Regions from separate parts of the Kitasatospora sp. NPDC093102 genome, predicted to be linked through region 3. Evidence: riboswitches for the same ligand, from Rfam matches in the RefSeq annotation. Region 3 holds a riboswitch; each other region holds the start of a gene.
What was found. Region 3 has a riboswitch for thiamine pyrophosphate ahead of thiO (glycine oxidase ThiO). Riboswitches for the same ligand answer to the same signal wherever they lie in the genome.
Positions count from the first base shown of each region.

Region 1 (10,192 bases), on a different contig from region 3:
GCTCCAGCCCGGCCGGGACGAGCCGGGCGGCCAGCCGCAGTCCGGCGGCCTGGGGGAGCCGGTCCGGCAGCAGGCCGCGGCGCAGTGCCTCGGTGGTGCGCGAGATCCGGTCCGACTCCAGCTGCTTGGCGAGCAGCGGGGCGGCGATCTCGCAGTAGTGGCGGGCCAGTTCGCGCCGGCATCCGGTCGGTTCGGCGGGCTCGTCCCAGAACCAGACGGCGGCGGCGAGCGGTCCGTCCTCGGGGGTGGCGAGCGGCAGGCCGAAGGCGCCGCCGAGGCCGAGGTGGACGGCGAGTTCGCGCAGCCGGTCGCCGATGGCCGGGTCCTCGGCGAGGTCGCGGGAGTGCAGCTGCGCGGGCCGGTCCCGTTCGCGCAGCAGCCTGGCCAGCAGGCTCTGCTCGGTCGGGACGGTCTCCAGGGCGCCGAGGCTGGCGCGGTCGAGGCCGAAGCCGACGGGCTGGCCGGGTCCGCCGCCGGGCAGCCTGGTGACCAGCACGCCGCGCCGGGCGCCGAGCAGGGCGGCTCCGGAGGCGAGGACGGTGTCCAGGGTGGCGGCCAGGCCCCGGGTGCGGGCGAGCCGCTCGGTGTGTTCGTGCAGGCTGGTGATATCGGACAGGCGTCCGGCCAAACGGTCCTGCACCGCAACGGACGGCGCCGTGCGGTCGTCCGCCGTGCCGTCCGGGACGTCGACCTGGCCGGGCAGGTCCGGCGGGTCGAGGACGGTGAGCCCGCCTGCGCAGCCGGGTTCGCCCGGCTCGGCGGTCGTCGTCGACGGGAGGGCCGTCGACGGGTGGGACTCGTTCATGCCGCCACTCCTGACGCGGTGCTACGTGCCATGCGAAACCCCCAGGTACGGCCAATGTGGAGCGAGCACGGCCAATGGGCGTGTTTCGCCTCGATTCGCTACTACTCGTCATTGATCGACAGCAATGCCACCACTTCTACACAGGCCATTCGGGGCATGTCCAGATCCAGGACGACGCGGTGGCAGGTTCCACATCCATCGCGACCCGGTCGGGGGCGCGCAGGGCTCGCGTGCGCGCCGGGCGGACCGGAGGCATGGAGCGGGCCGCGAACGGGCAGAACCGGGAGGACGGCCCGGGCGGCCGTCCGGATCGTATGTCCGCGCCGCCCGCGAGCCGGGCTGGCCGGAACTCTCTCACTCGTACGGTGGAACCAAGCGCGCCCGGGCGGCGTCCATCCGGTCGCGTACGGGATTCTCGTTCCAAGGGCTGTGCCGGTGCGCGGCCCTTCATGTCGTGCTCCACACCCGCTCCACGTCGTAGCCGCGCCGTCCTCGTTGCCGCCCGCCCCGCTCAGTGCCGCCCGGGCCGTGCCGCGGCCGGCCCGCGCGGAGGATCCCGACGGACGCCGGCGGGGCGGAGCGAACCGAGCGGTCAGGGAAAGGAACGAGCGCCATGCGTGAGAACCCGAAGGGCCGGTCGGAGGAGCGTGCCGCCCGACTGGCCGCGGCCCTGACGGCCGCCGTCGACCACCGCTGGCCCGTGGTGCCGGGCGCCGTGCTGCGCGACGGCTGCTGCTCCTGCGGCGACCTGGACTGCACCGTTCCCGGCGCACACCCGCACGACCCCTCGCTGCTGGCCGCGACCACGGACGCCCGGATGGTGCGCTGGTGGTGGGAGTGGCAGAGCCCGGACGCGCCGGTGCTGGCCGCGACCGGCTCCACGGTCTCGGCGGTCAGCCTGCCCGCGGCGGCCGGCGCCCGGGCGCTGGCCTACCTGGGCGCGCTGCGGCTGCCGCTCGGACCGGTGCTGGCGATGCCGGGCCGCTACGCGCTGCTGGTGGCACCGTACTCGCTGGACGTGCTCGGTGAGATGCTCGCCCAACTCCCCTGGGTGCCGGGATCGTTGCGCTATCACGGGCCGGGCGGCTTCCTGCCGCTGCCGCCCGGCGGCGCGGCCGTGGGGGTCCCCCCGGCCGGAGGCCGGGGGAGGGTGCGCTGGGTGCTCGCGCCGCGACGGGGTGTCGGCGGCGGGGTCTGGCTGCCGCAGGTCGGGCCGCTGCTGGGGGAGTTGGTGGAGGCGACGGTCCGGCTGGACAGCGGACGTTCGGCCTACTGAGGATCACCGGGGCCGGGCGGGGCATCGGGGCCGTCCGCCGGGGCGTTCCGGAAAAACAAAAGATCCGGCCGCTGGCGACGGGGGATGCACCAGCGGCCGGACTCTTTAGACAGTAACAAGGATCCGCGCCCGCGCCAATTTCCAAGACGCCCTCCACGCCCGGAAATTGCGCGTTCACCGTGACAATGTGACGCGTATCACGCGGATCCCGGTGCGCTTTAGTTCAAGGTGACCTGACGGTTCACCAGGTTCGCACGGGCACGCCGCTCCTCGGCGGTCAGCGGGGTCGCGTCGGCGAGCACGGCGGCGAGCCGCTCGGCGAACTCGGCGGCCGGCTTCTCGCAGTCGGCGGCGGACATCGCGAGCGGGAGGTCCCACACCGGGACGGTCAGGCCGTGCGCGCGGAAGGAGCCGACCAGACGGGTGTCCGCGCCGAGCGAGGCCTCGCCGGCCGCGTTCAGCCGGGCCAGTGCGTCCAGCAGCTGCTCCTCGGGCACGGTCATCACCCAGCGCAGGTGGTTCTTGTCCGGGGTGCCGCACCAGTAGGCGGAGTCCACGCCGGCGAGCTTCTCGGTCGGGATGGCCGAGGCGTTGGCGCGCTCCAGGGAGGCGGCGACCTCGCCGGTGGCGGACTCGGCGTCCTCCAGCCAGAACTCGAAGCCGGTGTGCACGGTGGGCGTGAACGCGGCGGTGGTGTCCAGCAGGTCCTGCAGGCGGCGCCCGCCCGGGACGGTCCGGCGGGCCGGCACCGGGCTGCCCGGCTCGGTGGCCAGGGCCAGCTCCAGGGCGTCCGCGAGGTCGCGGCTGAGGTCGCCGGAGGAGGACTGGGTCTGCAGACCGAGCAGGATCGAGCCGTCCTGGCGGCGCAGGGCCGGCCAGGCCAGCGGCAGCACGGTGGCCAGGGTCACCGACGGGACGTCGCCGGTCGCGCCCTCGGCCACCTCGGCGGCCAGCGTCAGCGGCACCGTGGCAGCGGGCACCAGCTCGCGCAGCGCCACCCAGTCGGCCTCGCCCGGCAGGCCCTCGAACGGGCGGTGCACCAGCTCCTGCACCGCGTGCGAGGCCTCCCGACCGTGACACGCCTTGTACCGGCGGCCCGAGCCGCAGGGGCAGTCCTCGCGGGCCCCGACCACGGGGATCTCGCCCGTGACGGCGGTGGTGGACTGGCGCTGCGGCGCCTTCTTGGCGGCCTTCTTGCCCATGCTGCGGCTCTCCCGGGAACGGTGGTTCTGTGTTCCGGGAAGCCTAACGACACATTCCCCGGGCCCGGCTCACGCGCTACGGGCATCGCCCCCGGTGTGCCGGGCGTGCCGGGCCCGGGCGGGCAGCGCCGCCCAGACCGTGACCTCGCCCGGGGCGTCGCGCACGCCCCAGTCGCTGGCCAGCTGGTCCACGATGCTCAGGCCGCGGCCGCCGCGGGAGGTCAGCGAGGGACTCGCGGGCAGCGGCCGGGTGGCCGCCCCGCCGTCCGTGACCTCCAGGGTGAGCACCCCGTCGGCGTGCATCTGCCAGCGGATCAGCACCCCGCCGTGCGGTTCGTCCGAGCCCTCGGCGGACTCCCGGCCCTGCGCGGAGTGCGCCCCGGACGGGAGGCCGACCAGCACCTGCCCGAGCACCTCGGCCCGGGCGCTGCGGCCCAGCGCCGGCAGCGGGCCGAGCGGACGGGCGTACCGACAGGCATTGCTCAACAGCTCGGAAAGGATCAGAACAGCATCATCGATGACCGGTTCCGGTATCTGCCGGTCACCCAGATCTCGACGCAGTCGGCGCCGTGCGACCCCGACACTCGCTGGGCCGTGCGGCACTGCCATGGTCGATGAGGTCGGCCCAACTCCTGTGGGCACAGTACGCGCCACCATCAACGCCACCCCCGGACCTCCTTCAGCGTATGCCGAGGGAGAGATGCCCCTTGGTAATGCGTCGGAAACGAGCACCGGACGATCCCGCGAGCCCATTTCGAGTGCGGCGACCGAGGGTGGACATCAGGTCATTCCGTGCTCACCCTCTGTCGCCCGGATGCAAGAATTCCGGCAATTTCGTGCAAGGAAGGTTTGACTGCCGACCAGCGTGATCGGATCGGACGGTATGGCCTTCGGTGCGTCGGCGGATCACCGTCCGAGCTGCGCCAGCACCTCCGCGGGCCGGTTGGTGATGATCGCCGACACTCCGAGCTCCAGGCAGAGCTCGACGTCGGCCGGCTCGTCCACCGTCCACACGTGCACCTCGTGACCCAGCTCGCGCAGCCGGGTCACCAGCTGCGGGCGGGCCCGCACCAGCTCGATGCCCGGGCCGGCGATCCGCGCCCCGCCCGGCAGCGGCGAGCCGGCGCGCAGGCGGCCGAGCAGCGGCAGGGTCCGCTCGAACAGGAAGACCTGCCGGTACTCCGGCGCGGCGGCGGCCACCCGGTTCAGCGCGAGCGAGGAGAAGCTCATGATCCGGGCGGACGGGCGGTCGCCCTCCCGGGTCGCGCCGATCTCGAACCGCTCCAGCGTCCGCAGCAGCTCGGCCTCCACCCGGCCCCGGAAGCGCACCGGGTGCTTGGTCTCGATCGCCAGGTCCACCGGGCGGCCGCACTCCACCACCAGCTCCAGCAGCCGCTCCAGCCGCAGCACTCCGCGCAGCTCCGGGTCGGTGCTGGGACGGCCGGTCTTCCAGGCGCCGAAGTCGTACGCCTCCAGCTCGGCGAGGGTCATGGCCGAGACGGTGCCGCGGCCGTCGGAGACCCGGCCGATCCGGCGGTCGTGCACGCAGACCAGCGCGCCGTCGGCGGTGACCCGGACGTCGCACTCCAGCGCGTCCGCGCCCTCGTCGAGCGCGCGCCGGTAGGCCGCGAGGGTGTGCTCGGGCAGGGCGTGGGAGGAACCGCGGTGGGCGATCACCTGGACGGAGGGCACGGTGCGCGCCGTCGTCGAGGACAGGTCTGGGCTGGTCACAGGGCCAACGATAGGCGGCGGAAGTGAAGCGCGGACAAAGACGGCCTCAACCCGTGGGGCCGTCTGCGCCCGCGCTTCCCCGGCTTCCTCAGCGGCGGCCGGCGCGGCGGCCGAGCGGGGTGAGCGCCCAGGTGGCCAGGGCGGGCACCAGGAAGGCGAACAGCGAGGCGGAGGTCCACTCCTGCGGGGTGAAGTGCAGCGCCTCCTGGGCGGAGGTCCAGAAGTCCGTCCACCAGCCGGCCACCTTGGTCGGCGCGATGAACTGGTAGACCGCGAAGCCCAGCGCCCACGGCAGCAGCATCGGCCAGCGGGACGGTGCGTCGGCGGAGAGGTTCCAGCCGTGCCGGCCGGCGCCGAGGAAGTAGTCCACCGCGAGCACCGCCAGCAGCGGCACGAACACCGAGCCGATCAGGCCGAGGAAGCCGTAGTAGGTGTCGGTGAACTCGTCGATCTGCAGCGCCAGCACGGTGGTCAGCGCGCCGATCGCGCCGGAGAGCACCCTGCGGTCCACCTTCGGCAGCAGGTTCTGCACCGACATCGCGGTCGAGTACACGTTGGCGAAGGACTGGTCGGTCTCGCGCAGCACCAGCACCAGCAGGAACAGCCAGCCCGCCCAGACCCCGAGGAAGGAGTCGAAGATCCGGTTCGGGTCGCCGTCCGACTGCAGCAGTGCCATCAGGCCGAGCACGTAGCACCAGACCTGGGCGATCGTGTAGCCGGAGAAGCTGCCCCAGAACGCCGAGCGCGGGGTGCGCGAGTGCCGGGTGTAGTCGGCGGCCAGCGGGACGAAGGAGACCGACACCGCGATCATCGCGTCGGTGGCGCCCAGGAAGCCGTGCCAGTTGCCCGCGCCCGGGTCCGGCACGCCCTGGCGGCCCAGCTGGACGGTGAAGTACACCATCGCCACCGCGACCGCCCCGGCCACGAAGCGGCGCAGCACCGCGATCGAGCCCAGCGGCCAGATGGTCAGCGCGGTGGTCAGCGCGCCGGCGAGCAGGACGAACAGCCAGCGGTAGCCGGTGGTGTGCGCGACGGTCTGCGCGCCCGCCGAGATGGTCAGCAGCTCGAACACGCCCCAGCCGATGCACTGCACGATGTTCAGCACCGTCGGCAGGTAGGACAGCCGGGTGCCGAACAGCCCGCGCAGGTTCGCCATCGCGGGGGCGCCGGTGCGGGCGCCGATCAGTGCGGCCACGCCGAGCATCGCGGTGCCGACCGCCGTACCGATCGCGATCGCGGTCACCGCGGCGGCCAGCGACAGCTCACTGCCGGGGGCGCCGAGCACGGTGGCGGCGGTGGAGAAGCCGATCAGGCTGACACCCAGGTTCATCCAGAGCGCGAAGTGGTCCCGGAAGCGCAGCGTGCGCGGCGGCTCGGTGTCCAGGACCAGGGGGGCCTCGGGGCGCTCCAGGACGGCGGTCGCACTCGAAGAGGGGGCGTTCGCGCCCGAAGAAGAGGATGGCGAAGCAGGCGGCATGGCCGATACTCCCTACGCCGGCATTACCCGGACAGGTTCCGGCGGTCAGCGCCCCCTCGAACGTCCGCCACTGGTGTGGCGTACGGTCGACATGCGCACTCTCAGCCTGGTGGGTCCAAGCTCCCGCGTGTCAGTTTGGAGCGACAGGCTAACCGGCACGGGGGCGAACGCCCAAGGCCGAGGGAGTCGCGGTCCATCGCGGGACGTCCGGCGGGGGAGGGGAGCCTCGGCCGTCGGTACCGGCGTCGGTGCCGGCTAAGGATTCTTATGAGTTCTTCAGAGGGGTCCTTACGGCAATCGAATCGACAGTGCGAAAAACTATGGTCCTTGGTTCTGCCAGCTATGGAGGTCGTCCGTGAGCACCGAGCGCGAGGTTGGGCCCACCGGGCCGCAGGGGGAGCAGCCCGCCGGCCAGGGAGTGGCCGAGTCCGCTTCCGAGGGCCCCGCTCAGGGCGGGCACCAGCCGACGATGGCCTTCCGGCGGGTGCCCGAGCCGGAGGCCGCTGCCGTCGAGACCGGCACCGTCGAGGCCGCGCAGGGCCCGGTCGACGCCACTGCGGCCGAGGGCGGGCACAAGCCGACCGTCGCCTTCACCAAGGTGCCCGCACCGGAGGCCCCCGCCGCGCCCGTGGCGCCCGCCGCCGCGGAGCCTGCCGTCGACCCGGCCACCGGCTACATCGACGCGCCGCCGCCCGTCCTGCCGCCCGCCCCGCAGGCCCCGGCCGCCCCGGCCCTGCCGCCGGCCGGCAACCCGTACGCCACCCCGACCCACGGCGTCCCCGCCGCCGGCGCGCACGAGGGGTACGGCGCCGCTCCGGCTGTTCCCGCCGCCCCCGCCGCGCACGGCCACCACCCCTTCGGGGCCGGCCAGCCGCTCGGTGGCTGGGGCCCCACCCACGACTCCACCTCCGGCGGCGCGGGCCACCCCGGCGGCCCGGCGGGCCCGCTCGGCTACCCGGTGGACTACCCCGGCGGTCCGGCCGGCCCCGGCGTGCGCAAGAAGCGCGGCGGCCTGGTCGCCCTGATCGCGGCCGTCGCGCTGGTCGCCGGTGTGGCCGGCGGCACGCTCGGCGTGACCGTCGCCAACCGCGCCGACAGCAGCAGCTCCCCGAACGACCACCGCAGCACCACCGTCCAGGCCAGCGACACCCAGAAGAACGAGCCCGCCCCCGGCTCGATCGCCGCCATCGCGCAGAAGGCGCTGCCCAGCGTCGTCACCATCAAGGCGCAGGGCAACGGCGAGTCGGGCACCGGCACCGGCTTCGTCTTCGACACCGAGGGCCACATCCTCACCAACAACCACGTGGTGGCGCCGACCCTCAACGGCGGCAAACTGACCGTCAAGTTCGCCGACGGCACCTCCTACAGCGCCTCGGTGCTGGGCCACGCCGAGGGTTACGACGTCGCCGTGGTCAAGATCGACAACCCGCCCAAGAGCAAGCTGGCCCCGCTGCCGCTGGCCGACTCCGACAAGGTCAACGTCGGCGACGCCACCATCGCGATCGGTGCGCCGTACGGCCTGGAGTCCACCGTCACCAGCGGCATCATCAGCGCCAAGGACCGCCCGGTGGCCTCCGGCGACGAGACCGGCTCGCAGGCCTCGTACATGAACGCCCTCCAGACCGACGCCTCGATCAACCCCGGCAACTCCGGCGGCCCGCTGCTCGACTCCGGCGGCGCGGTGATCGGCATCAACTCGGCGATCCAGTCCAACGCTTCCGCCAACGGCCGGGCCGGCAGCATCGGCCTGGGCTTCGCCATCCCGATCAACCAGGCCAAGTGGGTCGCGGACACCCTGATCAAGACCGGCAAGCCGGTCTACGCCAAGCTCGACGTGCTGCGCAACGACGACTACAAGGGCGACGGCGCGCAGATCCAGACCAAGGACATCCAGGGCCAGCCCGCCGTCACCCCCGGCGGTGCGGCCGACAAGGCCGGCCTCAAGCCGGGCGACGTCATCACCAAGCTCGGCGGCGTCCCGATCGACAACGGCCCCGCCCTGGTCAGCCGGATCTGGACGCACAAGCCCGGTGAGACCGTCGACGTCGAGTACACCCGCAACGGCCAGACCTTCAACACCAAGGTCACCCTCGGCCAGCGCGAGGGCGACCAGTGACCCCCGCCCGCGCCGAAAGGTGTGCGCCGAACCCCGCCGGACCCGTTAGGCTGACCTCCGCCTGGAGAGCTGCCCGAGCGGCCTAAGGGAACAGTCTTGAAAACTGTCGTGGCGTGACCCGTCACCGTGGGTTCGAATCCCACGCTCTCCGCCGGTAGGAGAACCACCTGCTCAGGGCGGGTGCCGAGACCACTCGGCACCCGCCCTCGGTGCTTCCCCGGCGGCCGCGGCGCCGGCTGCGGAGCGGCCGGGGAACGGATGCGGGCGGCCGGATTGACCCTGACACGGTGGCAGGGGGTGGAGTGGTCGCATCATGTTGAACATCGGAGACTTCGCCAGCCACGGCCGGGTGTCGGTGCGGATGCTGCGCCACTACGACGCGATCGGGCTGCTGCGGCCCGCCCGGGTGGACCCGGTCAGCGGGTACCGCTTCTACGAGGCGTCCCAACTCGCCCGGCTCAACCGGGTGATCGCGCTCAAGGAGCTCGGCTTCACGTTGCAGCAGGTGCGCGCCGTCCTGGACGAGCAGGTGGACGCGGCCGAACTGCGCGGGATGCTGCGGTTGCGGCGGGCCCAGCTCGCCGCGGCGATCGCGGCCGACGAGCTGCGGATGGCCCGGGTGGAGGCGAGGCTCCGGACGATCGAGAGCGAGGGGACCATGTCCACGCACGATGTCGTGGTGAAGCAGGTGCCGTCCGTCCGGGTGGCCCAACTGGCCGGTGTGGCCCAGAGTTACGAGCCGGAGGACATCGGACCGGTGATCGGGCCGCTGTTCGCCGAGCTGTGCCGGCGGCTGGCCGGGGCCGGGATCGAGGCGACCGGCCCGTCCGTCGCCCGCTACCAGGACGCGCCGGAGGGCAACGGCTCGGTGCTGGTCCTGGTCGCCGTCCCGGTCGGCCCGTCGGTGCGGCCGGACGCGCACGACTTCGAGGTGCTCGACCTGCCGCCGATCGAGGAGGCGGCGACGATCGTGCACCGCGGTCCGATGGACGAGGTGCTGGGCACGGGCCAGGAACTGGCCCGCTTCATCGAGGAGAACGGCTACCGCTCGGCCGGCTACGCCCGGGAGCTGTACCTGGAGTGCCCGGAGGACCGGGCCGGATGGGTCACCGAGCTCCAGGAACCGGTGGTCCGCCGGTAGCGGCGTTTGCCCTCGACCAGGTCGAGGGCCCTAGCGTCGCCCGGCATGACCACCGCCTCCACCGCCGGCACCGGTTCCGGCCCGTCGCCGCGGGCTGCGCTGCCCCGGACGTACCTGCTCTGGCTGGCCGGTGTCCAGGCCGGACTGCTGGGCGACGCCGCGCTGTACTTCGGCCTCGGCTGGGCCGCCTCCGCGCACGGCGGCGGAGCGGCCGGGCTGGTCCTGACGGCGATCACGGTGCCGCGCACCGCGCTGGTCCTGCTGGGCGGCGCGGTCGCGGACCGGTTCGGCGCCCGTCGGGTGATGGTCGTCGGGGACACGGTGATGCTGGCCGCGACCGTCGCGCTGGCGCTGGTGACGGCCGACCGGGGGACGCCGCTGTGGCTGCTGGTCGCGGCGGCCGCCGTGATCGGGACGGTCGACGCCTTCCACCTCCCGGCGAGC
Region 1 covers NZ_JBFBFA010000001.1:23,184-33,375, forward strand. The annotation lists gene AB0O11_RS00105 (PP2C family protein-serine/threonine phosphatase) at 1-805, opposite strand, end outside; gene AB0O11_RS00110 (bifunctional DNA primase/polymerase) at 1,419-2,081, shown strand; gene AB0O11_RS00115 (DUF5926 family protein) at 2,300-3,283, opposite strand; gene AB0O11_RS00120 (ATP-binding protein) at 3,353-3,949, opposite strand; gene AB0O11_RS00125 (glycerophosphodiester phosphodiesterase family protein) at 4,190-5,014, opposite strand; gene AB0O11_RS00130 (cytosine permease) at 5,103-6,491, opposite strand; TPP riboswitch at 6,484-6,628, opposite strand; gene AB0O11_RS00135 (trypsin-like peptidase domain-containing protein) at 6,847-8,607, shown strand; tRNA gene AB0O11_RS00140 (tRNA-Ser) at 8,671-8,758, shown strand; gene AB0O11_RS00145 (MerR family transcriptional regulator) at 8,921-9,748, shown strand; gene AB0O11_RS00150 (MFS transporter) at 9,794-10,192, shown strand, end outside.
Region 1: another riboswitch for thiamine pyrophosphate. It lies ahead of AB0O11_RS00130 (cytosine permease); the one in region 3 lies ahead of thiO (glycine oxidase ThiO).

Region 2 (10,192 bases), on a different contig from region 3:
GATCTACCAGGTGATCAGCGGCCGGGCCGAGCTGACCGTCGGCGCCGAGACCGCGACGGTCGCGCGGGGCACCGTGGTGTACGTGCCGGCCGGCACCCCGCACCGGTTCCACCACGTCACCGAGGAGCTGCGGGTGCTGGTGGTGTTCTCCCCTCCGGAGGACTGAGCCCCCCGGTGGTCGGGGTCGGCGTCATAGGGTCGGCGTCATGAGCACCAAGACGCTGACCGAAGAACTCTGGGCGGCCATCGAGCCGGTGTACGCCGAGATCCTCGCCCACCCCTTCCTGGCCGGGCTCACCGACGGCACCCTGCCGCGCGGGGCCTTCCGCCACTTCGTCGTCCAGGACTCGCACTACCTGCGCGACTACGCCCGCGCGCTCGCCGTCTGCGCGGCCAAGGCGCCCGGCGAGGAGGACGTCCGGGCCTTCGCCGACGACGCGGTCGGCGCGCTGGCCGCCGAGCAGGGCATGCACGCCGAGTTCCTGACCGCCTTCGGCGGCAGCGCCGAGGAGGCCGCCGCCGAGCCGGTGCTGCCCACCACCCGGGCCTACACCAGCTACCTGCTGGCCACCGTCTACGGCGGATCCTTCGCCGAGGCGGTCGGCGCGGTGCTGCCCTGCTACTGGATCTACGCCCGGGTCGGCGAGGCGCTGCTCGCCCAGGGCTCGCCCGACCCGCTGTACGCCAAGTGGATCGCCACCTACGGCGACGAGGCCTTCCAGTCGGTGGTCCGCCGGGTGCTGGCGCTCACCGACCGGCTGGGCGGGGAGCTGTCCGCGGCCGAACGCCGCAAGGTGGTCGAACACTTCGTGACCACCTCGCGCTACGAGTGGATGTTCTGGGACGCCGCCTGGCGCGGCGAGCGCTGGCCGGTCTGAGCCGTGCGGGCCCGTCCGGCCGTCCCCGGGAGCCCGGACGACGGGCGGGCGGTGGCGGGTCGGTCCGTGACGCGGGAGCCGGCCGGGCCGGCGACGGCGTCGACTTCTCGGGGGTCACCCGGGGGGCCGGAATCGGGGTGATCTCGGGGTTCTCTCCGGGCCGTTGGGCCTCGTTCCGGCTCTCACGCCACCGTACGATCGAAGTACCGAAAGCAAGCGGGATGCGGCACCGGACGGCGGCCGACCCGAGGGGAGAAGAGGAACCGACATGGCTGAGCTCTGGAAGTCGCTGCCCTCCTGGGTGCGCAACATCGTCATCCCGGTACTGGTCCTGGTGCTGGCCTGGAACATCGTCGCGTTCGTGTTCGGCGTCGTCGGCGCACTGCTCTCGATCGTGATCAAGCTGCTGGTGGTGGTCGGCATCGCGGCCGCCGTGGTGGTCCTGGTGAAGAAGGCCGCCAAGAGCTGACCGGTCACCCCGTAACGCCGCCCTGAGGCCCGGCCCCCCGTGAGGGAGGAGCCGGGCCTCGGGCGTTTCCCGCGGGCCGTCGGCCGGCCGGGCGGGCCGTGGCGTGCTCTGGACCTGCGGCGATCCGCTCGCTACCGTGTTGGGCGTCGTGTGCAGGCAACACCGCCTGCGACGCGGGAGCTCGGAGCACCGGGCTGAGAGGACGCTGACCGGGACGTCGACGGACGGACCGACGGCTGCGTCGACCGCAGGAACCTGACCGGGTAATGCCGGCGTAGGGAGTAGAGGTCAGATGACCACGTTCGAAGCACAGCCGCAGTCTGCCCAGGGCGCCCCCAGCAGCGAGCGCACGGGCTACCCGACCCCGGCCTGGCGCAAGGCCTACCGCGAGGGATCGCGCCCCGACCTGCGCGTTCCGTACCGCGAGGTGCAGCTCACCAACGGCAGGTCCGTCCCGCTGTACGACACCTCCGGCCCGTACACCGACCCGTCCTACGAGCCCGACGTGCGGCGCGGCCTGCCCGCGCTGCGGGACGCCTGGATCCGCCAGCGCGGCGACGTCGAGGAGTACGACGGCCGCGAGCCGCGTCCCGAGGACGACGGGATCAAGCACACCTCGCCGCGCGGCGGGAACCTGCGCAACCTGGACGCCGTCTTCCCCGGCCGCCCGCGTCGCCCGCTGCGCGGTCGCGCCGGTGCCGCCGTCACCCAACTCGCCTACGCCAAGCGGGGCGTGGTGACGCCGGAGATGGAGTTCGTGGCGCTGCGCGAGGGCCTCGCGCCCGAGTTCGTGCGCGCCGAGGTGGCCCGCGGCCGGGCCGTCATCCCGGTCAACGTGAACCACCCGGAGGTGGAGCCGGCCGTCATCGGCACCAACTTCCTGGTGAAGATCAACGCCAACATCGGCAACTCGGCCGTCACCTCCTCGATCGAGGAGGAGGTGGAGAAGATGACCTGGGCCACCCGCTGGGGCGCCGACACCGTCATGGACCTCTCCACCGGCCGCAACATCCACACCACCCGCGAGTGGATCCTGCGCAACTCCCCGGTGCCGATCGGCACCGTGCCGCTCTACCAGGCCCTGGAGAAGGTGGACGGCAAGGCCGAGGAGCTGAGCTGGGAGGTCTACCGGGACACGATCATCGAGCAGTGCGAGCAGGGCGTCGACTACATGACCGTCCACGCCGGCGTGCTGCTGCGCTACGTCCCGCTCACCGCCCGCCGCAAGACCGGCATCGTCTCGCGCGGCGGCTCGATCATGGCGGCCTGGTGCCTGGCCCACCACCAGGAGAACTTCCTCCACACCAACTTCGAGGAGCTCTGCGACATCCTCGCCTCCTACGACGTCACCTTCTCGCTCGGCGACGGCCTGCGCCCGGGCTCGATCGCGGACGCCAACGACGAGGCGCAGTTCGCCGAACTGAAGACCCTCGGCGAGCTCGGCCGGATCGCCCGCGAGCGGGACGTCCAGGTGATGATCGAGGGCCCGGGCCACGTCCCGATGAACAGGATCAGGGAGAACATGGATCTCCAGAAGGAGATCTGCGACGAGGCGCCGTTCTACACCCTCGGCCCGCTGACCACGGACGTCGCCCCCGGCTACGACCACATCACCTCGGGCATCGGCGCCGCGATGATCGCCTGGTGGGGCACCGCGATGCTCTGCTACGTGACCCCCAAGGAGCACCTGGGCCTGCCCAACCGCGACGACGTCAAGACCGGCGTGATCACCTACAAGATCGCCGCCCACGCCGCCGACCTGGCCAAGGGCCACCCCGGCGCCCAGGCCTGGGACGACGCCCTCTCCGACGCCCGCTTCGAGTTCCGCTGGGAGGACCAGTTCAACCTGGCCCTCGACCCGGAGACCGCCCGCGACTTCCACGACGAGACCCTCCCCGCCGAGCCCGCCAAGACCGCGCACTTCTGCTCGATGTGCGGCCCGAAGTTCTGCTCGATGAAGATCAGCAAATCCATCAACGAGAAGTTCGGCAGCGGCGCGGCCTCGCCGGAGTACGACGAGGAGGCCGTCGAGGGCATGAAGGCCATGTCCGAGGAGTTCAAGGCCCAGGGCAACAAGGTCTACCTCCCGCTGGCCGACTGACAGCCGGAAGCGCCGGCCCCGTGCTCCACGCGCTGGGTCGGCGCTTCGCCGTCTCGGCAGCCGTCGTCATCCGGCCACGCCGCTCGTGATCTCAGGGCGGATGTTGTGGTTGACGTGGAAGAGGTTGCCGGGGTCGTAGGTCTGCTTGACGGCGACCAGGCGGGCGTAGTTGTCGCGGTAGTCGGCGGTGACCCGGTGCTGGTCGTCGGCACTGACGAAGTTGACGTAGCCGCCGGCAGCGGAGTGGGGTTCGAGGGCCGCGTAGTAGTCGCGCACCCATGCGATGCCGGCCTCGGAGTCGGCCGGGTCGGGCCAGGCGCCGACGATCACGGTGGCGAAGTTGGCGTCGCGGTAGGAGAAGGCCGTGGCATCGGGGGCGACCCGGTGGACGGCGCCGTTGAGCGGATAGACGTGGCAGGCCGAATTGACCGTCGGCACCCGCGGACCGTACTCGACGTGTGCGGCGATCGCCTCGTCGGTGAGCTCGGTGGCGAACGCGCCCTTCCAGTACTGGTGCAGCCCGGGCGGCAGCAGCGCGTCGAACATGCCGACCAGTGCCGGGTACGGCATCGGGCCGACCATCTCGGCGACCTTCGGCGCCACCTCGCGGTACGGCCGCACAGCCCGCTCGGCCTCCTCCATCACGCCGCTCCAGCAGACGACCAGGATCGCGAAGGTGTCACCGTGCCGGTCCGCCGGGATGAACGGCAGTGGGGGTGCGATCTGGAAGCCGGGAAAGACGCTCAGCTGCTCGGGGGCGTCGACGATGGCATCGCGGTAGAACCGCATGATCTCGGCGGTGTGCCCCGGCTCGTGGAGGATCAGCCCGGCATAGACGTCCTTGACCGGGGAGAGCCGGTACTCGAAGGAGGTCACCACGCCGAAGTTGCCGCCCCCGCCGCGCAGCGCCCAGAACAGGTCGGGGTGGCTCTGTTCGTCGACGACCAGGAACCGGCCGTCGGCCGTCACCAGGTCGGCGGAGAGCAGGTTGTCGCAGGTCAGGCCCAGGCTGCGCGCCAGGTACCCGAAGCCGCCGCCGAGGGTGAGCCCGCCGACCCCGGTGGTGGAGATGATCCCGCCGGTGACGGCCAGGCCGAAGGGGTAGGTCGCCGCATTGAGGTCCGCCAGGGTGGCCCCGCCCTCGACCCGGGCCGTCCGCCGTTGCGGGTCCACCCGGACACCGCGCATTCCGCCGAGATCGGCCACCACGCCGTCGTCGCAGGTCCCGTACCCCGGGGCGCTGTGCGACCCGCCGCGGACCGCCAGGTCGAGCAGGTTCTCCCGGGCGAAGTCCACCACGGCCATGACATCGCCCGCGTTGGCGCACCGCACGATCACGGCGGGCTTCCGGTCGATCATGGCGTTGTAGACCCTGCGGGCCTCGTCATATTCCTCGTCGCCGGCACTGACCACCGCACCGTGCACCCGGCCCGTCAACTCTTCAACCGTCTGTTTGCTCATTGCGCCGCTCCTGCCATGGGCCCCGCCCTGCCGGCGGAACGACCGGCGCACTTCGCCGACGGTCCCTGGTCGGCCACCTTTCACGCTACGCCGCGCTGGGAGACGGCTCCCGCTGGCATCCGGTGGCTCACCCGAGCTGCGGTTTCCTTCGTGATGAAAGAGGCACCAGTGCGACACGCTCAGTCCTGCCGGCTTCAGGAGCCGCTACCTGGCGAGGTCATGGCCCTGGCGGCTTCCGAAGGGCTGGGAGAGCTTCGGGCGGCCGGTCGCCGGGATCCCCAACTTCTTCCTGTTCCTGGCCGTGGCCGACCACCTCCGTGTCCGGAGCCAGCCGGAGCCAGTGACGACTTGCCGGGGGGTCGTGGTGTCGATGCCTCAACTCATTATCTACTTTTTACATTTCACTTGAATCACGCGCGGGTTGATATCGCCGTGGTTGTCGGAAATGCGCAAGGCGGGCGCCGATAGGGTGCGCCGCACTACCCGCTACGTCACGCGTATCAGAGGATTTCATGACCACCCCGCAGAGCCCCCAGGCCCCGTCGTCGCCCGAGGCGGTTGCCGCGACTCCGTTCCCGTACGCCGAGGCCGTGCAGGCCACGGCACCGGCGCCCAAGAAGAGCAAGCGCAAGAAGATGCTCTCGGTGCTCGGCACGCTCGTGCTGATCGTCGTTGTGGCGATCGTCAAGGTCGCTGTCAAGGACGCGATGAACGGGCCGGTGCGTGCCAAGGTCGGCGACTGCGTGCAGGTCACCGGAAGCGGCGATCACCCGTCGGTCGATACGGTCGGCTGCGACAACAGCAAGGCCACTCACACGGTGTCGAAGGTCGTCGAGGACACCTTCGACGTGAACGCTTGTGGCGACGGCTTCGATGCACTCGCTCAGCAGATGGACAACGAGAAGTTCGTGCTCTGCCTGACACCGAAGAAGTAACCGCGTCCGGCCCCCCCCGCGGAGTTCGCGGAGCACGGCAACCGGGTCCACCTCCCGTCGGCCGACTGGCGTGCCGTTCCGGGCCGGTCCGCCGGCCCGGGGTGGGGCGGTCGTCGGTGGTGGGGAAGGTCGGTCGAAAAATTTTCGCGGGGAGCGATGAGTTTTCGGGGCGGCCGCGGTCTACCCCTGTGCAAGCGATCACGTGACCACGGAGGAGACACCGAGATGACCGAGAACCTGGGCGAGCTGACCATCACCCGTGAGCTGCCGGGTGCCCCGGCCACCGCGTTCGAGGCGTACTTCGAGCCGGAGCAGTTCGTCCGCTTCTGGGGTCCGGTCGGCACCCACGTGCCGCTGGAGACCGTGACCATCGAGGCGAAGGAGGGCGGGCGCTACGACAGCACCATGGTGGTCGACGCGACCGGCGAGCGGTACCCGCTGAAGGCCGAGATCGCCGAGATCCGGGCCGGCGAGTCCTTCACGATGGTGGAGGAGGGCTCGGGCATGCGGTCCACGCTCACGTTCACCGAGCTCGGTGACGGCCGCACCCGGGTGGTGCTGCACCAGACCGGGGTGCCGGAGATGTTCCGCGGCCCGGAGGCCGAGGCGGGGCTGAACTCCAGCTTCGACCGGCTGGTCGAGCACCTCGCCGGCCGGAACTGACCCGGCACGCGCAGGTGGTCGAGGGGTGCCGTCCCGGCCCGGGCCGCGGGCTCGGGGCGGCACCCCTCACTTGTCGGCGTCCTGGGGGTACCAGCGGAGCTCGACCGTGTTGCCGTCCGGGTCGAGGACGTAGACGGAGGTCGCGTTGCCGCGGGCGCCGTAGCGGGGGACGGGGCCTTCGAGGACGGTGAAGACGCCGGAGTCGATGACCTCCTGCCAGTCGAGGGGCTCGACGGTGAGGCAGATGTGGTCGACGTTGGACTCGTGCCGGGGCCCGTGGACCAGGTCGATGATGGTCTCGGGGGTGACACGGACGGACGGGAAGGACACCTGGCCGGCGCGCCACTCGTCGACGCGGACGGGCTCCAGGCCGAGCAGGCCGGAGTAGAAGGCCAGCGAGCGTTCGACGTCGGCGACGTTGAGGACGAGGTGGTCGAAGGCTACGACGCGCATGGGTGTTCGGCTCCGCTCGGGTGCGACTGCTGGTGACGGGTTCAACGATCCCGCCGTCCGGACGGGGGATCAATGCGTGGTCGACGTACGATCGTTGAGCCGGATTCAACGATCGAGGGGTGGGGCCGGATGCTGGAGCGGCTGGAGGTCGAGGTCTTCCTCGCGCTCGCCGAGGAGCTGCACTTCGGGCGGACCGCCGAGCGGCTGCACCTGACCACCGGGCGGGTCAGCCAGGTGGTGAAGAAGCTGGAGCGTCGGATCGGCGGCCCGCTGTTCGAGCGCACCAGCCGGTCGGTCCGACTCAGCGCCGTGGGGAGGCAGTTGGCGGACGACCTGGCGCCGGTGGTGGAGGCGATGGCGGCGGCGTTGCGGCGCGCGGAGGACGCCAGCCGAGGAGTGACCGGGGAGCTGCGGGTGGCGTTCCTCGGGGAGTGGACGGCGCCGGTGCTGCTCAAGGCGGTCGCGCTGTTCGGCGAGCGGCACCCCGACTGCCGGGTGGACGTCCGCGAGGTCCAGCTCTCCAACTCCCGGGCGAGCCTGGTGGACGGCTCGATCGACGTCCTGATCGCCTCCTACCCGTTCGACGGCATGGCCTGCGGGCCGGTGCTGCTGACCGAGCAGCGGGTCCTCGCGGTCGCCGCCGGGCACCTGCTGGCCTCGGAGCGGTCGGTGTCGGTCGAGGTGCTCGCCGACCATCCGGTGGTGCAGTACCCGGCCGTCACCTCGGCGGCGTTCAAGCGCGACCGCACCCCCGACCACACCCCGTCCGGGCGCCCGGTGCCCAAGGGCCCGTCCGGCGGCACCTTCTCCGAGATGCTCAGCCTGGTCGCGATGGGCCGCGGCGTCCTTCCGGTCGGCGAGCACTCCCGCCGCTACTACCCGCGCCCGGACGTCGCGTACGTGCCGATCCACGACGCGCCCCCGATCGAGCGGGGCCCGGTCTGGCTGGAGAGCAACACCACCGCCCGGGTCCGCGCCTTCGTCCGGGCGGCGGCGGACGTCGCCGAGGGGCGGGCCGGCGGGGCGACCCCGTCGTGCGTCGTGGCGGCGGGCTGAGGGGGGCGGAGTGCTTCAGGAGATGGCGCGCAGCCGGGGCCGCTCCGGGGCGAGCAGGCGGTCGAGGTGGGCGGCGGTGTCGTCGTCGGCAGGGAGCAGCACGAGGAGCTGCTGGGAGTCGTCGGGGAGGTCCAGCGTCTCGCGGTGGAGCCGGAGTTCAGGGCCGGACGGGTGGTGGAGGCGGAGCGGGCCGCGGCGGGGGACGAGGTGGTTGCCGAGCCGGCGGGTGAAGTCGGGGCCGGCGAGCGGGGCGAGTTCGGTGCTCAGCCACTCGGCGGACTCGACCGAGGGGCCGAGCCAGAGGTCGAAGGCCTGTTCGTCGGCGATGTCGTCCCAGTCGGCGAACAGGGTGCGGGCGCGCGGGTCGGTGAAGACGTAGCGGGTGAGGTTGGGCGCCGGGGTGTCGAGCAGTCCGGCCGCGCCGAGGACGGCCGCGTAGCCGCTGGTGTGGGCGAGGACGTCGCCGAGGCGGTTGGTGACGGCGGCGACGCCGGGTTCGAGCAGGCGCAGCGTCTCGCGGACGGTGGGGCGCAGCTCGCGCGGGGCGGGGGCGGGCCGGGTGCGGCCGGCGCACGCGCCACCGGTGATCTTGGTGAGGTAGCGCAGGTGGTTGCGCTCGGCGGGGTCGAGGCTGAGGGCGTCGGCGAGTGCGTTGACCACGGGGGTGGAGGGGTTGCGGTCGCGGCCCTGTTCCAGCCGGGTCAGGTACTCGACGCTGATGCCGGCCCGGACGGCCAGGTCGGAGCGGCGCAGCCCGGGCGAGCGGCGGCGGCCGTGGTCGGGCAGGCCCAGCGTCTCCGGCTGGATGCTGTCGCGCTTCGCGCGGATGAAGTCCCCCAGTGGTGTGCCCATATGACGAGCGTACGGCTGATCGTCACTCCGAGGGTGGCCCTGCGGGGGCCAGCCTGAGCGCGGCCTGGTTACGGCCGTGGGGCGGGCGGAGAGTGGTGGCCATGGAGACGAACACGCACAAGCTGGTGATCATTCTCGGCAGCGTCCGGGAGGGCCGGTTCGGTCCGGTGGTGTCCTCGTGGGTGGCCGAGCAGGCCGCCGCGCACGGGGGCTTCGAGGTCGAGGTGGTGGACCTCGCCGAGGTCGAGCTGCCGCTCGAACTCCCCGCCTCCTCACCGAAGTTCGCAGGTGAAGGCTATCCGCGGCCGGCCGGGATGGCGAAGCTGACCGAGGCCCTGGAGGGTGCCGACGCCTTCGTTGTCGTCACACCCGAGTACAACCACAGCTACCCGGCCTCGCTGAAGGCCGCGATCGACTGGCACTTCACCCAGTGGACGGCCAAGCCGGTGGCCTTCGTCAGCTACGGCGGCGCGGCCGGCGGCCGGCACGCCGTGCTGCACCTGGAGAACGTGCTGACCGAGCTGCACGCGGTGACCATCCGGGACGGCCTGGCCTTCCCGAACTACTTCACCGCCTGGGCGGACGGCCGCCCGAACGACCCGCAGGCGCCCGGCTGCGCCAAGGTCCTGCTCGACCAACTGTCCTGGTGGGCGGGCGCGTTGAAGAACGCGCGGGCCGCCGTGCCGTACCCGGCGTAACCGGGGAAGGGGAAGAACGATGGAGTACCTGAAACTGCCCGGCACCGACCTGGAGGTCAGCCGGATCGCGCTCGGCTGCATGGGCTTCGGCGGGGGCGGCGGCGGGCACAACCCGTGGGCGCTGGACGAGGAGGCCGCCGCGCCGGTGTTCCGGCGGGCGGTCGAGCTCGGCATCACCCTCTGGGACACCGCCAACGTGTACGGCGGCGGCGCCTCGGAGGAGCTGGTCGGCCGGGCGGTGCGGCGCTACACCCGGCGCGAGGACGTCGTCCTGGCGACCAAGGCGGGCCTGCCGATGCACGACGGTCCGGGCGGCTCCGGCCTGTCCCGGCGGGCGATCCTGGAGCAGGTGGACGGCTCGCTGGCCCGCCTCGGCACGGACCACATCGACCTCTTCCAGCTGCACCGCTTCGACCCGGCGACCCCGGTCGAGGAGACGGTGGCGGCGCTGTGCGAGGTGGTCGAGGCGGGGAAGGTCCGGTACGTCGGCGCCTCCTCGATGTGGGCCTGGCGGTTCGCGAAGCTGCGGCACGCGGCGGCCCTGGCCGGCGGCCCGCAGTTCGTGTCGATGCAGCACCAGTACAGCCTGGTGCAGCGCGAGGAGGAGCGGGAGATGTTCCCGTTCC
Region 2 covers NZ_JBFBFA010000010.1:201,816-212,007, reverse strand. The annotation lists gene AB0O11_RS17230 (cupin domain-containing protein) at 1-166, shown strand, start outside; gene tenA (thiaminase II) at 207-878, shown strand; gene AB0O11_RS17220 (DUF5326 family protein) at 1,147-1,347, shown strand; TPP riboswitch at 1,511-1,645, shown strand; gene thiC (phosphomethylpyrimidine synthase ThiC) at 1,640-3,448, shown strand; gene AB0O11_RS17210 (FAD-binding oxidoreductase) at 3,515-4,909, opposite strand; gene AB0O11_RS17205 (hypothetical protein) at 5,422-5,844, shown strand; gene AB0O11_RS17200 (SRPBCC domain-containing protein) at 6,070-6,507, shown strand; gene AB0O11_RS17195 (VOC family protein) at 6,574-6,960, opposite strand; gene AB0O11_RS17190 (LysR family transcriptional regulator) at 7,090-8,016, shown strand; gene AB0O11_RS17185 (helix-turn-helix transcriptional regulator) at 8,032-8,868, opposite strand; gene AB0O11_RS17180 (NAD(P)H-dependent oxidoreductase) at 8,970-9,566, shown strand; gene AB0O11_RS17175 (aldo/keto reductase) at 9,586-10,192, shown strand, end outside.
Region 2: another riboswitch for thiamine pyrophosphate. It lies ahead of thiC (phosphomethylpyrimidine synthase ThiC); the one in region 3 lies ahead of thiO (glycine oxidase ThiO).

Region 3 (10,192 bases):
GCTTTTTCGCACCCGTTTCGGCAGGTAAGGTAAGCCTCAGTGAACTAAGGCAGACCTTAGTCAAGATCCACTCCACCTCACACCCGGGAGAGACCGCGATGTACGTGTGCATGTGCCATGCGGTCACCGAGGACCAGGTGAAGAAGGCGATCGACGGGGGCGCCGGCACCCCGCGCCAGATCGCGAGGGGCTGCAAGGCCGGCACCGACTGCGGGTCCTGCGTGCGCCGCATCCAGGCGCTGCTCGGCGAGCACGGTGCCCGCCCCTGTCCGACCGCCCGGCTGGCCGCGAAGCTCGGCCTCGCGGAACCGGAGACCCCGGCGGCCCCGGCCCCGGAGGCCGTCCCGGTGGCCCCGCTGCGGGTGGCCTGAGTCCTCAGGACTCCGGCTGCTCGATGACCTGGGCGATGTAGAGCGCCTCGCCGAGCTTCTCCAGCAGCTCCAGCTGGGTGTCGAGGTAGTCGATGTGGTGCTCCTCGTCGGCCAGGATGTCCTCGAAGATGTTCGCCGAGGTGACGTCGTTCTTGGCCCGCATCACCACGATCCCGCGCTTGAGCCGGTCGATCGCCTCGACCTCGATCTGGCGGTCCGCCTCGAACATCTCCTTGACCGTCTGGCCGATCCGGACGTGGAACAGCCGCTGGTAGTTGGGCAGCCCCTCCAGGAACAGGATCCGGTCGGTGAGGGTCTCGGCGTGCTTCATCTCGTCGAAGGACTCGTGCCGGGTGTACTTGGCGAGCTTCGTCCAGCCGAAGTTCTCCTGCATCTTGGCGTGCAGGAAGTACTGGTTGATCGCGGTCAGCTCGGCGGTGAGCTGCTCGTTGAGGAACTCGATGACCTCGGGATCGCCCTGCATGGTGGTGCCTCCTGCACTCGTGCTGCCGTGTGTCGTGCGCTGAGTCCTGTACTGGGTCCTGTGCTGGGTCCTGCGCTGCGCATCCTGGCACCGCTTTGGGAGGAAATTCCAGTAAGTTCACACTCACTAGGACATGTGTCGGAATATCCGATTCATGACGAAACGTGCTGGTGGTCGATCGGCCGCCGGCCCGTACGGGCGGGGGCGCGAATCCGCGGAAAGGGGCGCGCGGCGTGGCCCGCCCGCCGTCTGTCACCATGGATCCATGGGTCAGTCGAAACACGAACCGCTTCCGCCGTCTGACCCGAGGCTCCCCCCGGGACAGCGCGCGCAGCGCGGCTGGCCCGCCCTGCACTACGGGCCGGTGCCCCGCTTCAAGCCGCTGACCTGGGACCTCCAGGTGTTCGGCGCCACCGCCTCGGCGGAGAAGCACAGCTGGGACTTCGAGGCCTTCAACGCCCTGCCGCGCACCACCGTCGTCGCGGACCTGCACTGCGTGACGAAGTTCTCCGTCCTCGGCAACGAGTGGACGGGCGTGTCGGCCGCCGTGGTGCTCGACCTGGTGCCCCCGGCGCCCGGCGTCACCCACGTCATGGTCTGGGCCGAGTACGGCTACAGCGCCAACCTGCGGCTGGCCGACTTCGCCGACCCGCACACCCTGCTCGCCACCCATCGCAACGGCGAGGCGCTCACCGCCGAGCACGGCTTCCCGGTCCGGCTGGTGGTGCCGCGGCTGTACGCCTGGAAGGGCCCCAAGTGGGTGCGCGCGGTGGAGTACATGCGGGCCGACCGGCGCGGCTTCTGGGAGGAGCGCGGCTACCACAACCTCGCCGACCCCTGGCGCGAGCAGCGCTACTCCTACCAGGAGGAGCCCGGCGACGGGCCGCTGCGCTGATCCCGGCCGAAGGGCCGAAAGGCTGGAACGGGCTAGAACAGCGAGAACTTGACCGTCACCACGCTGCGCTGCGGGCGCCGCTCGCCCGCCGCCGGGCTCTGGCCGGACGACGTGACCGCGCCGAACACGTCCCAGCCGGAGGTCTGCATGGTGAAGCCCGCCGCCTGGAGCGCCTTCTGCGCCTCGTCCTTGCTCATCCCGGTGACGTCCGGGACCGGCACCATGCCCTTGCTGACCACCAGCGAGACCGCGGAGTTCTCCTGCAGCAGCTGTCCGGCCGCCGGCAAGCTGCTGATCACCGATCCCTCGGACACGGTGTCGTTGTAGGTCTCGGTCACGGTGCCCCTGGTCAGCTGGGCTCCGGTCAGGGCGGCGGCGGCGTCGGCGGCGCTCCTGCCGGCGAGGTCCGGCACCGCGATCCGCTTGGGGCCCTTGGAGACGGTGACGGTGACGCTGTCGCTCTTGCGGGTGCGCGCGCCCACCCCGGGCTCGGTGGAGATCACCTCTCCGGACGGGACGGACTCGCTGAACACCTCGACGAACCTCCCGTGCAGGCCCCCCTTGTCCAGGACCCGCTGCGCCTCGGCCCGGTCCTTGCCGAGCACGCCCGGCACCGAGCCGTACAGCCCCTCGGAGATCCCGTAGGTGGCGCCGCCGACCGCCAGTACCAGGGCGGTCAGCGCGGCCGTCCAGATCAGCGGCTTGCGGGGGAGACGGCGCAGCAGGCCCGGCCGGCGCAGGTGCACCGGGGTCGGCTCGTCGTACGGGCGCGGCTCGGCGAGCAGCTCGTCCATCAGCTCCGGCGGCATGTCCAGCACGCTGGTGCGCTCCGTCGGCGGGGCGTCGGCGGGCCGTGGCAGCGGCTGGATCACCGAGGTCGGCTCGCTGGTCGGGTAGCGCGGGCTGGGCCGGGTGGAGGCCGGCGGTTCGGCGTCCAGCTCGGCCGGGGTGAGGGTGCGGCGGACCCGCTGGAGGGCGGCGAGCAGCTCGACCGCGTCGTACGGGCGGGCGTCGGCGGACCGGGCACAGGCGCCGGCCACGATCGCGTCCAGCCCGGGGCCGACGGCGGGGGCGACCAGCGAGGGGGCCGGGACGTCCTCGTGCAGGTGCTTGTACATGACCTGGACGGGGTTGTCGCCGGTGTGGGGGCGGCGGCCGGTGAGCATCTCGTACAGCAGGATGCCGGCCGCGTAGACGTCCACCCGCTGGTCGGTGGGGGCGTCGGGGAGGATCTGCTCGGGGGCCAGGTAGGAGACGGTGCCCATGACCGTGCCGCCGGTGGCGGTGGTGGTCGAGGTGGGCGCGCCGTCGGCGGCGCCGAGCACCCGGACCAGGCCGAAGTCGGCGACCTTGACCAGACCGCCCTCGGTGATCAGCACGTTCTCGGGCTTGACGTCGCGGTGGACCAGCCCGGCCCGGTGGGCGGCGCCGAGCGCGGCCAGCACCGGCTCCAGCACGTCCAGCGCGGCCCGGACGGAGAGCGCGCCGCGGTCGCGCAGCAGGTCGCGCAGGGTGCGGCCGGGCACGTACTCCATGGCGAGGAAGACGTGGCCGCGGTCCGCACCCTGGTCGAAGACGTTGACCACGTTGGGGTGGGTGAGCTTGGCGACCGCCTTGGCCTCGCGGATGAAGCGGGCGGTGAAGCCCTCGTCGCCGGCCAGCGCGGGGTGCATCACCTTGAGCGCGACCACCCGGTCCAGACGGGTGTCGGTGCCCTTGTAGACGGTGGACATCCCGCCGGTCGCGATGCGCTGCTCGACCCGGTACCGGTTGTCGAGCAGGGTACCGATCAGGGGGTCGTGCAGTGCCATGTCCACCCGGGCGAGTCTAGTGCCGCCGCGGGTGGCCGGACCCGGAGGACGCCGCCTCGGGCCCGGCTGTGCCCGGCTTGTGACACGCCGCCTGTGCCACGGGGCACAGGCGGCGCGGGGCTCGTGACACGGGCCCACCGGCTCGGTCAGAACGCGGGGCGCTCGCGGGTGTCCAGGTCGGCCCGGCCGGCCATCGCGGAGGAGGCCTCGGCGTGGAAGCGGCGCGGGATGCGGCCGGCCCGGTGCGCGAGCCGGCCCGCCTCGGCGGCGTGCCGCATCGCCTCGGCCATCAGCACCGGGTCCTGAGCCCGGGTCACCGCGGAGGCGAGCATCACCGCGGCGCAGCCCAGCTCCATCGCCAGCGCCACGTCGGAGGCGGTGCCGGCGCCCGCGTCCAGGATCACCGGGACGCCCGCGCCCTCCACGATCAGCTGGAAGTTGTGCGGGTTGCGGATGCCCAGGCCCGAACCGATCGGCGAGCCCAGCGGCATGATGGCCGCGCAGCCGACGTCCTCCAGCTTGCGGGCCAGCACCGGGTCGTCGTTGGTGTAGGGCAGGACGGTGAAGCCGTCGTCGACCAGCGTCTCGGCGGCGTCCAGCAGCTCGATCGGGTCGGGCAGCAGGGTGCGCTCGTCGGCGATCACCTCCAGCTTGACCCAGTCGGTGCCGAGCGCCTCGCGGGCCAGCCGGGCGGTCAGCACGGCCTCGCCGGCGGTGAAGCAGCCGGCCGTGTTGGGCAGCACCCGGATGCCGTTGCGGGTCAGCACGTCCAGGACGGAGCCCTGGGTGGAGGCGTCGACCCGGCGCATGGCCACCGTGGTCAGCTCGGTGCCGGAGGCGAGCAGCGCGCGCTCCAGGACCTCCAGGCTGGGCGCGCCGCCGGTGCCCATGATGAGCCGGGAGGAGAAGGTCGTCCCGGCGATCGTGAGGCTGTCCTTGTCGTCGGAGAGACGGGCATCGGCCATGGCTCAGCCTCCCTGGACGGCGGTGAGGATCTCGACCCGGTCGCCGGTGCTCAGCGGCGTCTCGGACCACGAACTGCGGGGCACCACGGCCTCGTTGAGGGCGGCGGCGACGCCGGTGTTGGCCTTGCTGACGGAGGCCACCACCTCGGCGAGGGTGGTCGTGGCGGGCGCCCGGCGGGGCTCGCCGTTGACGGTCAGGGCGATCTCGTTCAGGGCGGTCTCGGTCATGCGGAGGCCTTCGTGGTGGAGTGGTCGGGGGAGAACCGGGCGGGTGTGAACGGCCTTGCGAGATCCGGGACTTCACCCGTGGCCAGGTACTCGGCGACCAGGTCGGCGGTCACCGGGGTGAGCAGCACGCCGTTGCGGTAGTGGCCGGTGGCGGCGACCAGCCCGGGCAGTGAAGTCGGGCCCAGCAGCGGGGCGTTGTCCGGCGAGCCGGGCCGCAGCCCGGCCGAGGTCTCCGCCAGCGGGAGTTCGGTGATCCCCGGGACCAACTCGTGGGCGTCGCGCAGGAGTTCGTACACCCCGCCGGCGGTGACGGTGGTGTCGTAGCCCTGTTCCTCGGTGGTCGCGCCGACCACCAGCTCGCCGTTCTCGCGCGGCACCAGGTACAGGTGCCGGCCGCGGACGACGGCGCGGACGTTGCGGGAGAGGAACGGCCGGTAGGCGTCCGGGACCCGGAGGCGGAGCACCTGCCCCTTCACCGGGCGGATCGCGGGCAGCGTCCCCTCGGGCAGGCCGGGCAACCGGTGGCTGTGCGGGCCGGCCGCGAGGACGACCTGCTCGGCGGTCACGGTCTCGTGGGTGCTCAGCCGGGCGCCGGTCGCGCGGCCGTTCTCGACCAGCAGCTCGACGGCCTCGGCCCGGTGGAGCAGGACCCCGGCGCGTTCGCAGGCGAAGACCAGGGCGTCGAGCAGCCGGCGGCCGTCCACCTGGTGGTCCTCGGCCACGTGCAGTCCGCCGCGCACGCCGGGGGCGAGCATCGGCTCCAGCTTGCGGGCCTCCCGGCCGGTCAGCCAGGTCGAGTCCAGGCCGAGCCGCTGGTGGAAGGCGTGCAGTTCGCGCAGTTCCTCGCGGTCGTCGGAGTCCAGCGCCACGGCGACGGTGCCGCACCGGCGGTAGCCGGTGTCCAGGCCGCCGCTCGCCTCGGTGAGCTCGGCGGCGAAGGCCGCGTACCGCTCGTTCGAGGCCATGCCGAGACGCAGCAGCGGCTCCTCGCCGTACTGGAGCTCGGTGACCGGGGCGAGCATTCCGGCCGCGACCCGGGCCGCGCCGCCACCGGGGGAGGGGTCGACCACGATCACGTTCCGCAGCCCGCGCTGGGCGGCGCGCCAGGCGACGGCGAGGCCGATGACGCCCCCGCCGATCACCAGCACGTCCGCGCGGGCGCCTGATGGCAAGCGTGACAAAGCTGCTCTTCTCCCTTCGCCGGTATGACCCGGATCAGGTTCGGACGGTCGCAGGCCGTGCCAGCCCGCCTCTCAGCCCGGTACGCCGGGCTCCCGTGTGGTGCCCCCACCTTAACGCCGGGGGTCGGCCCGGCCGAAGGCCCGTACGCAGGGTGGACCAGGGGGGATGGAGACGACCCGCGCCCGTCTCCGCGCTCCGTGTGGCCGGAGGGCCGGTACGACGGGAGGACGGCCCGCAGCTGCCGGCCGGCCGCTGAGTACAGTGACGGGCGTGGCAGAGCTGAGCGGAACGGATCAGGTGGTCGTCGTCGGAGCCGGGCTGGCCGGGGCGCAGGCCGCCCTCAAGCTGCGGCAGGGAGGCTGGCAGGGGCGGATCGCGCTGGTCGGTGAGGAGCCGCACGCGCCGTACGACCGGCCGCCGCTCTCCAAGGACGTGCTGCTCGGCAAGGCCGACTCCACCGCCCTGGACATCGACTACGGGCAGCTCGGCATCGAACTGTTCACCGGCCGCCGGGCCACCGGCCTCACCCCCGGCGTGCTGCACACCGACGGCGGCGACCTCCCGTACGGCTCGCTGGTGATCGCCACCGGCGCCGTCCCGCGCGCCCTGCCCGGCGCCGAGCGGGCGCACCTGCTGCACACCCTGGACGACGCCCTGGCGCTGCGCGCGCTGCTGCGCCCCGGGCTGCGGCTGGTGCTGGTCGGCGCGGGCTGGATCGGTGCCGAGGTGTCCGGCGCGGCCCGCGCGGCGGGCTGCGAGGTGACCGTGGTCGAGGCCGGCCCGGCGCCGCTGCCCGGCGCGCTGCCGACGGAGATCGGTTCGGCGATGGCCGCCTGGTACGCCGAGGCCGGGGTCGACCTGCGCTGCGGGGTCGGTGTGGCCGCCGTCGAGCCCGGCACGGTGCTGCTGGCGGACGGCTCGCACCTGCCCGCCGACGAGGTCGTGGTCGGTATCGGGGCGCGTCCCGCGACCGGCTGGCTGGCCGGCTCCGGGATCGAGCTGGACGCGACCGGTGCCGTCGTGGTGGACGGGCGGCTGCGCACCTCGGCGCCCGGTGTCTACGCGGCCGGCGACTGCGTCAGCTACCCCTCGGCCCGGGCCGGCGCCCGGCTGGCCGTCCAGCACTGGGACCACGCCCTGCAGTCCGGCGAGGCGGTGGCCGCCGCCGTCCTGGGCGCGGACGCGCCGGCCTACGACCCGGTGCCGTACTTCTGGTCCGAGCAGTTCGGGCGGATGGTCCAGTACGCCGGCCGGCACGCCGAGGGCGACGAGCTGCTCTGGCGCGGCGGCCCGCAGGATGCCGACTGGTCGGTGCTCTGGCTGCGCGACGGCGTGCCGAGCGCGCTGCTGACCGTGGACCGGCCGCGCGACCTCGCCCAGGGACGGAAGCTGATCGAGCGCGGCACCGCGCTGGACCCGGCCCGCGCGGCCGACCCTGCGGTGCCGCTGAAGGCGGCCACGGCGTAGGGCCGTGTGCGCGGTGGGCCGTCGAGGTGGCAGTCTGGTGCCGTGAGTGAGATCGATGCCAAGACTGAAGCCCTGGTCCCCGAGTGGCTGTACCTGCCCGACATCTCCGAGCGGTGGGGTGTGCTGGTCACGGAGGTCCGCAACATGGTCAAGAAGGGTGACCTGATCGCGGTCCGCCGCGGCCCCAACAAGTCCTTGCAGGTGCCGGCCGCCTTCATCGACGAGACCGGCCCGGTCAAGCACCTGGTCGGCCTGCTGACCGTGCTGCGGGACAGCGGCTTCTCCGACGACGAGATCATCGGATGGATGTTCACGGAGGACGAGTCGCTGCCCGGCACCCCGGTGCAGGCGCTGTGGGAGAACCGGGCGACCGAGGTCAAGCGCCGCGCCCAGGCCATGGCGCTGTGATGACGGACCTGCGCGCCAGGCTCGCCGACGCCCGGCTGTACCTGTGCACCGACGCCCGCCGCGAGCAGGGTGACCTCGCCGAGTTCCTGGACGCGGCGCTGGCGGGCGGGGTGGACATCGTCCAGCTGCGTGACAAGGGCCTGGAGGCCAGGCAGGAACTGGAGGCCCTGGAGGTCTTCGCCGACGCCTGTCGCCGGCACGGCAAGCTGCTGGCCGTCAACGACCGCGCCGACGTCGCCCACGCGGCCCGGCCGGACGTGCTGCACCTCGGCCAGGACGACCTGCCGGTGCCGGCCGCCCGGGCGATCCTCGGCGAGGACGTGCTGATCGGCCGCTCCTGCCACGCCGAGTCCGAGGTGGACGCGGCGATCGCCGAGCCGGGGGTGGACTACTTCTGCACCGGCCCGGTCTGGCCGACCCCGACCAAGCCGGGCCGCCCGGCCCCGGGCCTCGGCCTGGTCTCGTACGCGGCGAAGCAGGCCACCGACCGGCCGTGGTTCGCGATCGGCGGGATCGACCTCGGCAACCTGGACGAGGTGCTGGCCGCGGGTGCCCGCCGGATCGTCGTGGTGCGGGCCGTCACCGCCGCGGCGGACCCGCGGGCGGCCGCCGCCGAGCTGTCCCGCCGGGTGCGCGCCGCGCTCTGACCGGCCCGGATCCGCGGGCCCGGCTCAAGGCCGTCGCCGTCCGTCAGTACTTGCGGACGGTGGCGGCCTCGGCCAGTGCCAGCAGCACCGCACGGGCCTGCTCGTCGGCGAGCGGCGCCGCCTCCAGCGCGGCCAGCGACTGCCGCATCAGCTCCTCGATCCGGCGCTCCACCAGCTCGGGCGCGCCGCTGCGGGCGACCAGCTCGCGCAGCTCGGCGACCTCCGGGGCCGCCAGGTCCGGGGCGCCGAGCCGCTCGTCCAGGTACCGGGCGTCGGCGGCCGACAGGCCACGCATCGCGTGCGCGACCAGCAGGGTGCGCTTGCCCTCGCGCAGGTCGTCCCCGGCTGGCTTGCCGGTGACGGCCGGGTCCCCGAAGACGCCGAGCAGGTCGTCGCGCAGCTGGAAGGCCTCGCCCAGCGGCAGCCCGAACGCCCCGTACGCCTCGACCAGCTCCGGCCCGGCGCCGGCCAGCAGCGCTCCCACCTGGAGCGGCCGCTCGATGGTGTACTTCGCGGACTTGTAGTGCAGCACGGTCTGCGCCCGCTCCAGCGCGCCCTCGTCCGTCGAGTCGCCGGCCACCGGCTCCAGCACGTCCAGGTACTGGCCGAGCATGACCTCGGTGCGCATCAGGTCGAACACCGGCTTGGCGGCCAGGACGGCGGCCGGCTCCAGGCCGCAGCGCAGGAACAGCTCGTCGCACCAGATCAGCAGCAGGTCGCCGAGCAGCACCGCGGCCGAGGCGCCGTACTGCTCGCGGTCGCCGCGCCAGCCGCTGTCGCGGTGCAGCGCCTCGAAGCGGCGGTGGACCGAGGGCAGACCGCGGCGGGTGTCGCTGCGGTCCATCAGGTCGTCGTGCACCAGGGCGCTCGCCTGGAGCAGCTCCAGGGCGGCGGCCGCGTTGGCGATCGCGTCGCCGCCGGCGCTCCCGGCCGGGCCGCCGGCGCCGCGCCAGCCCCAGTAGCAGAAGGCCGGGCGCAGCCGCTTGCCGCCGTCCAGCAGGAAGTCGCGCAGTGCGTCGGCGGCGGGCACCAGCTGGGGCGAGATCTTGGCGAGCAGCACGGACTGGCCGTCCATGAACGTGGCGAGCGCTGCGTTGACGCGGGTGCGGACGTCCTCCGCGTCAATGGGGTTGGCCGGCCGGGTGCTGGTCGAGGTCACGATGGGGCTCCGCTGGTTCTCTGGGGTGCAGCAAGCGTAGCGGTGCCACGGGGAACGGGCGTGCGACCGGCCGGGCGGGGCGCGGGGAGGCTTCGCGCAACCGGGCCGGGGCGAACCGGAGCGCCATCCATCAGTTGTCTCAATTGGTGGACTTCGACTGTCCGGTCCCTCCGGACGCCCGATAACCTGCCAGCATGGCACTCGGTATCGCTTCCACGAGAACGGATCGCGCACTGACGGTGCGCGAACTCCTGGCGGCCGGCAAGCGCTCCTTCTCCTTCGAGTTCATGCCGCCGCGCAGCGAGGCCGGCGAGCAGAAGCTCTGGGACGCCATCCGCCGGCTCGAACCGCTCGACCCCAACTTCGTCTGCATGACGTACGGTGCCGGCGGCTCCTCGCGCGAGCGCACCGTCAACATGGTCGGCCGGATCGCCACCGAGACCACCCTGACCCCGGTCGCCCACCTCACCGCGGTGGACCACTCGATCGCGGAGCTGCGCAACATCATCGGCCAGTACGCCGACCAGGGCGTGCGGAACGTCCTCGCGGTCCGGGGCGACCCGCCCGGCGACCCG
Region 3 covers NZ_JBFBFA010000002.1:337,149-347,340, forward strand. The annotation lists gene AB0O11_RS04870 ((2Fe-2S)-binding protein) at 99-371, shown strand; gene bfr (bacterioferritin) at 376-855, opposite strand; gene AB0O11_RS04880 (sulfite oxidase-like oxidoreductase) at 1,121-1,750, shown strand; gene pknB (Stk1 family PASTA domain-containing Ser/Thr kinase) at 1,783-3,561, opposite strand; gene AB0O11_RS04890 (thiazole synthase) at 3,708-4,526, opposite strand; gene thiS (sulfur carrier protein ThiS) at 4,530-4,754, opposite strand; gene thiO (glycine oxidase ThiO) at 4,751-5,926, opposite strand; TPP riboswitch at 5,930-6,042, opposite strand; gene AB0O11_RS04905 (FAD-dependent oxidoreductase) at 6,198-7,403, shown strand; gene AB0O11_RS04910 (Rv2175c family DNA-binding protein) at 7,446-7,811, shown strand; gene thiE (thiamine phosphate synthase) at 7,811-8,458, shown strand; gene AB0O11_RS04920 (polyprenyl synthetase family protein) at 8,502-9,617, opposite strand; gene metF (methylenetetrahydrofolate reductase [NAD(P)H]) at 9,812-10,192, shown strand, end outside.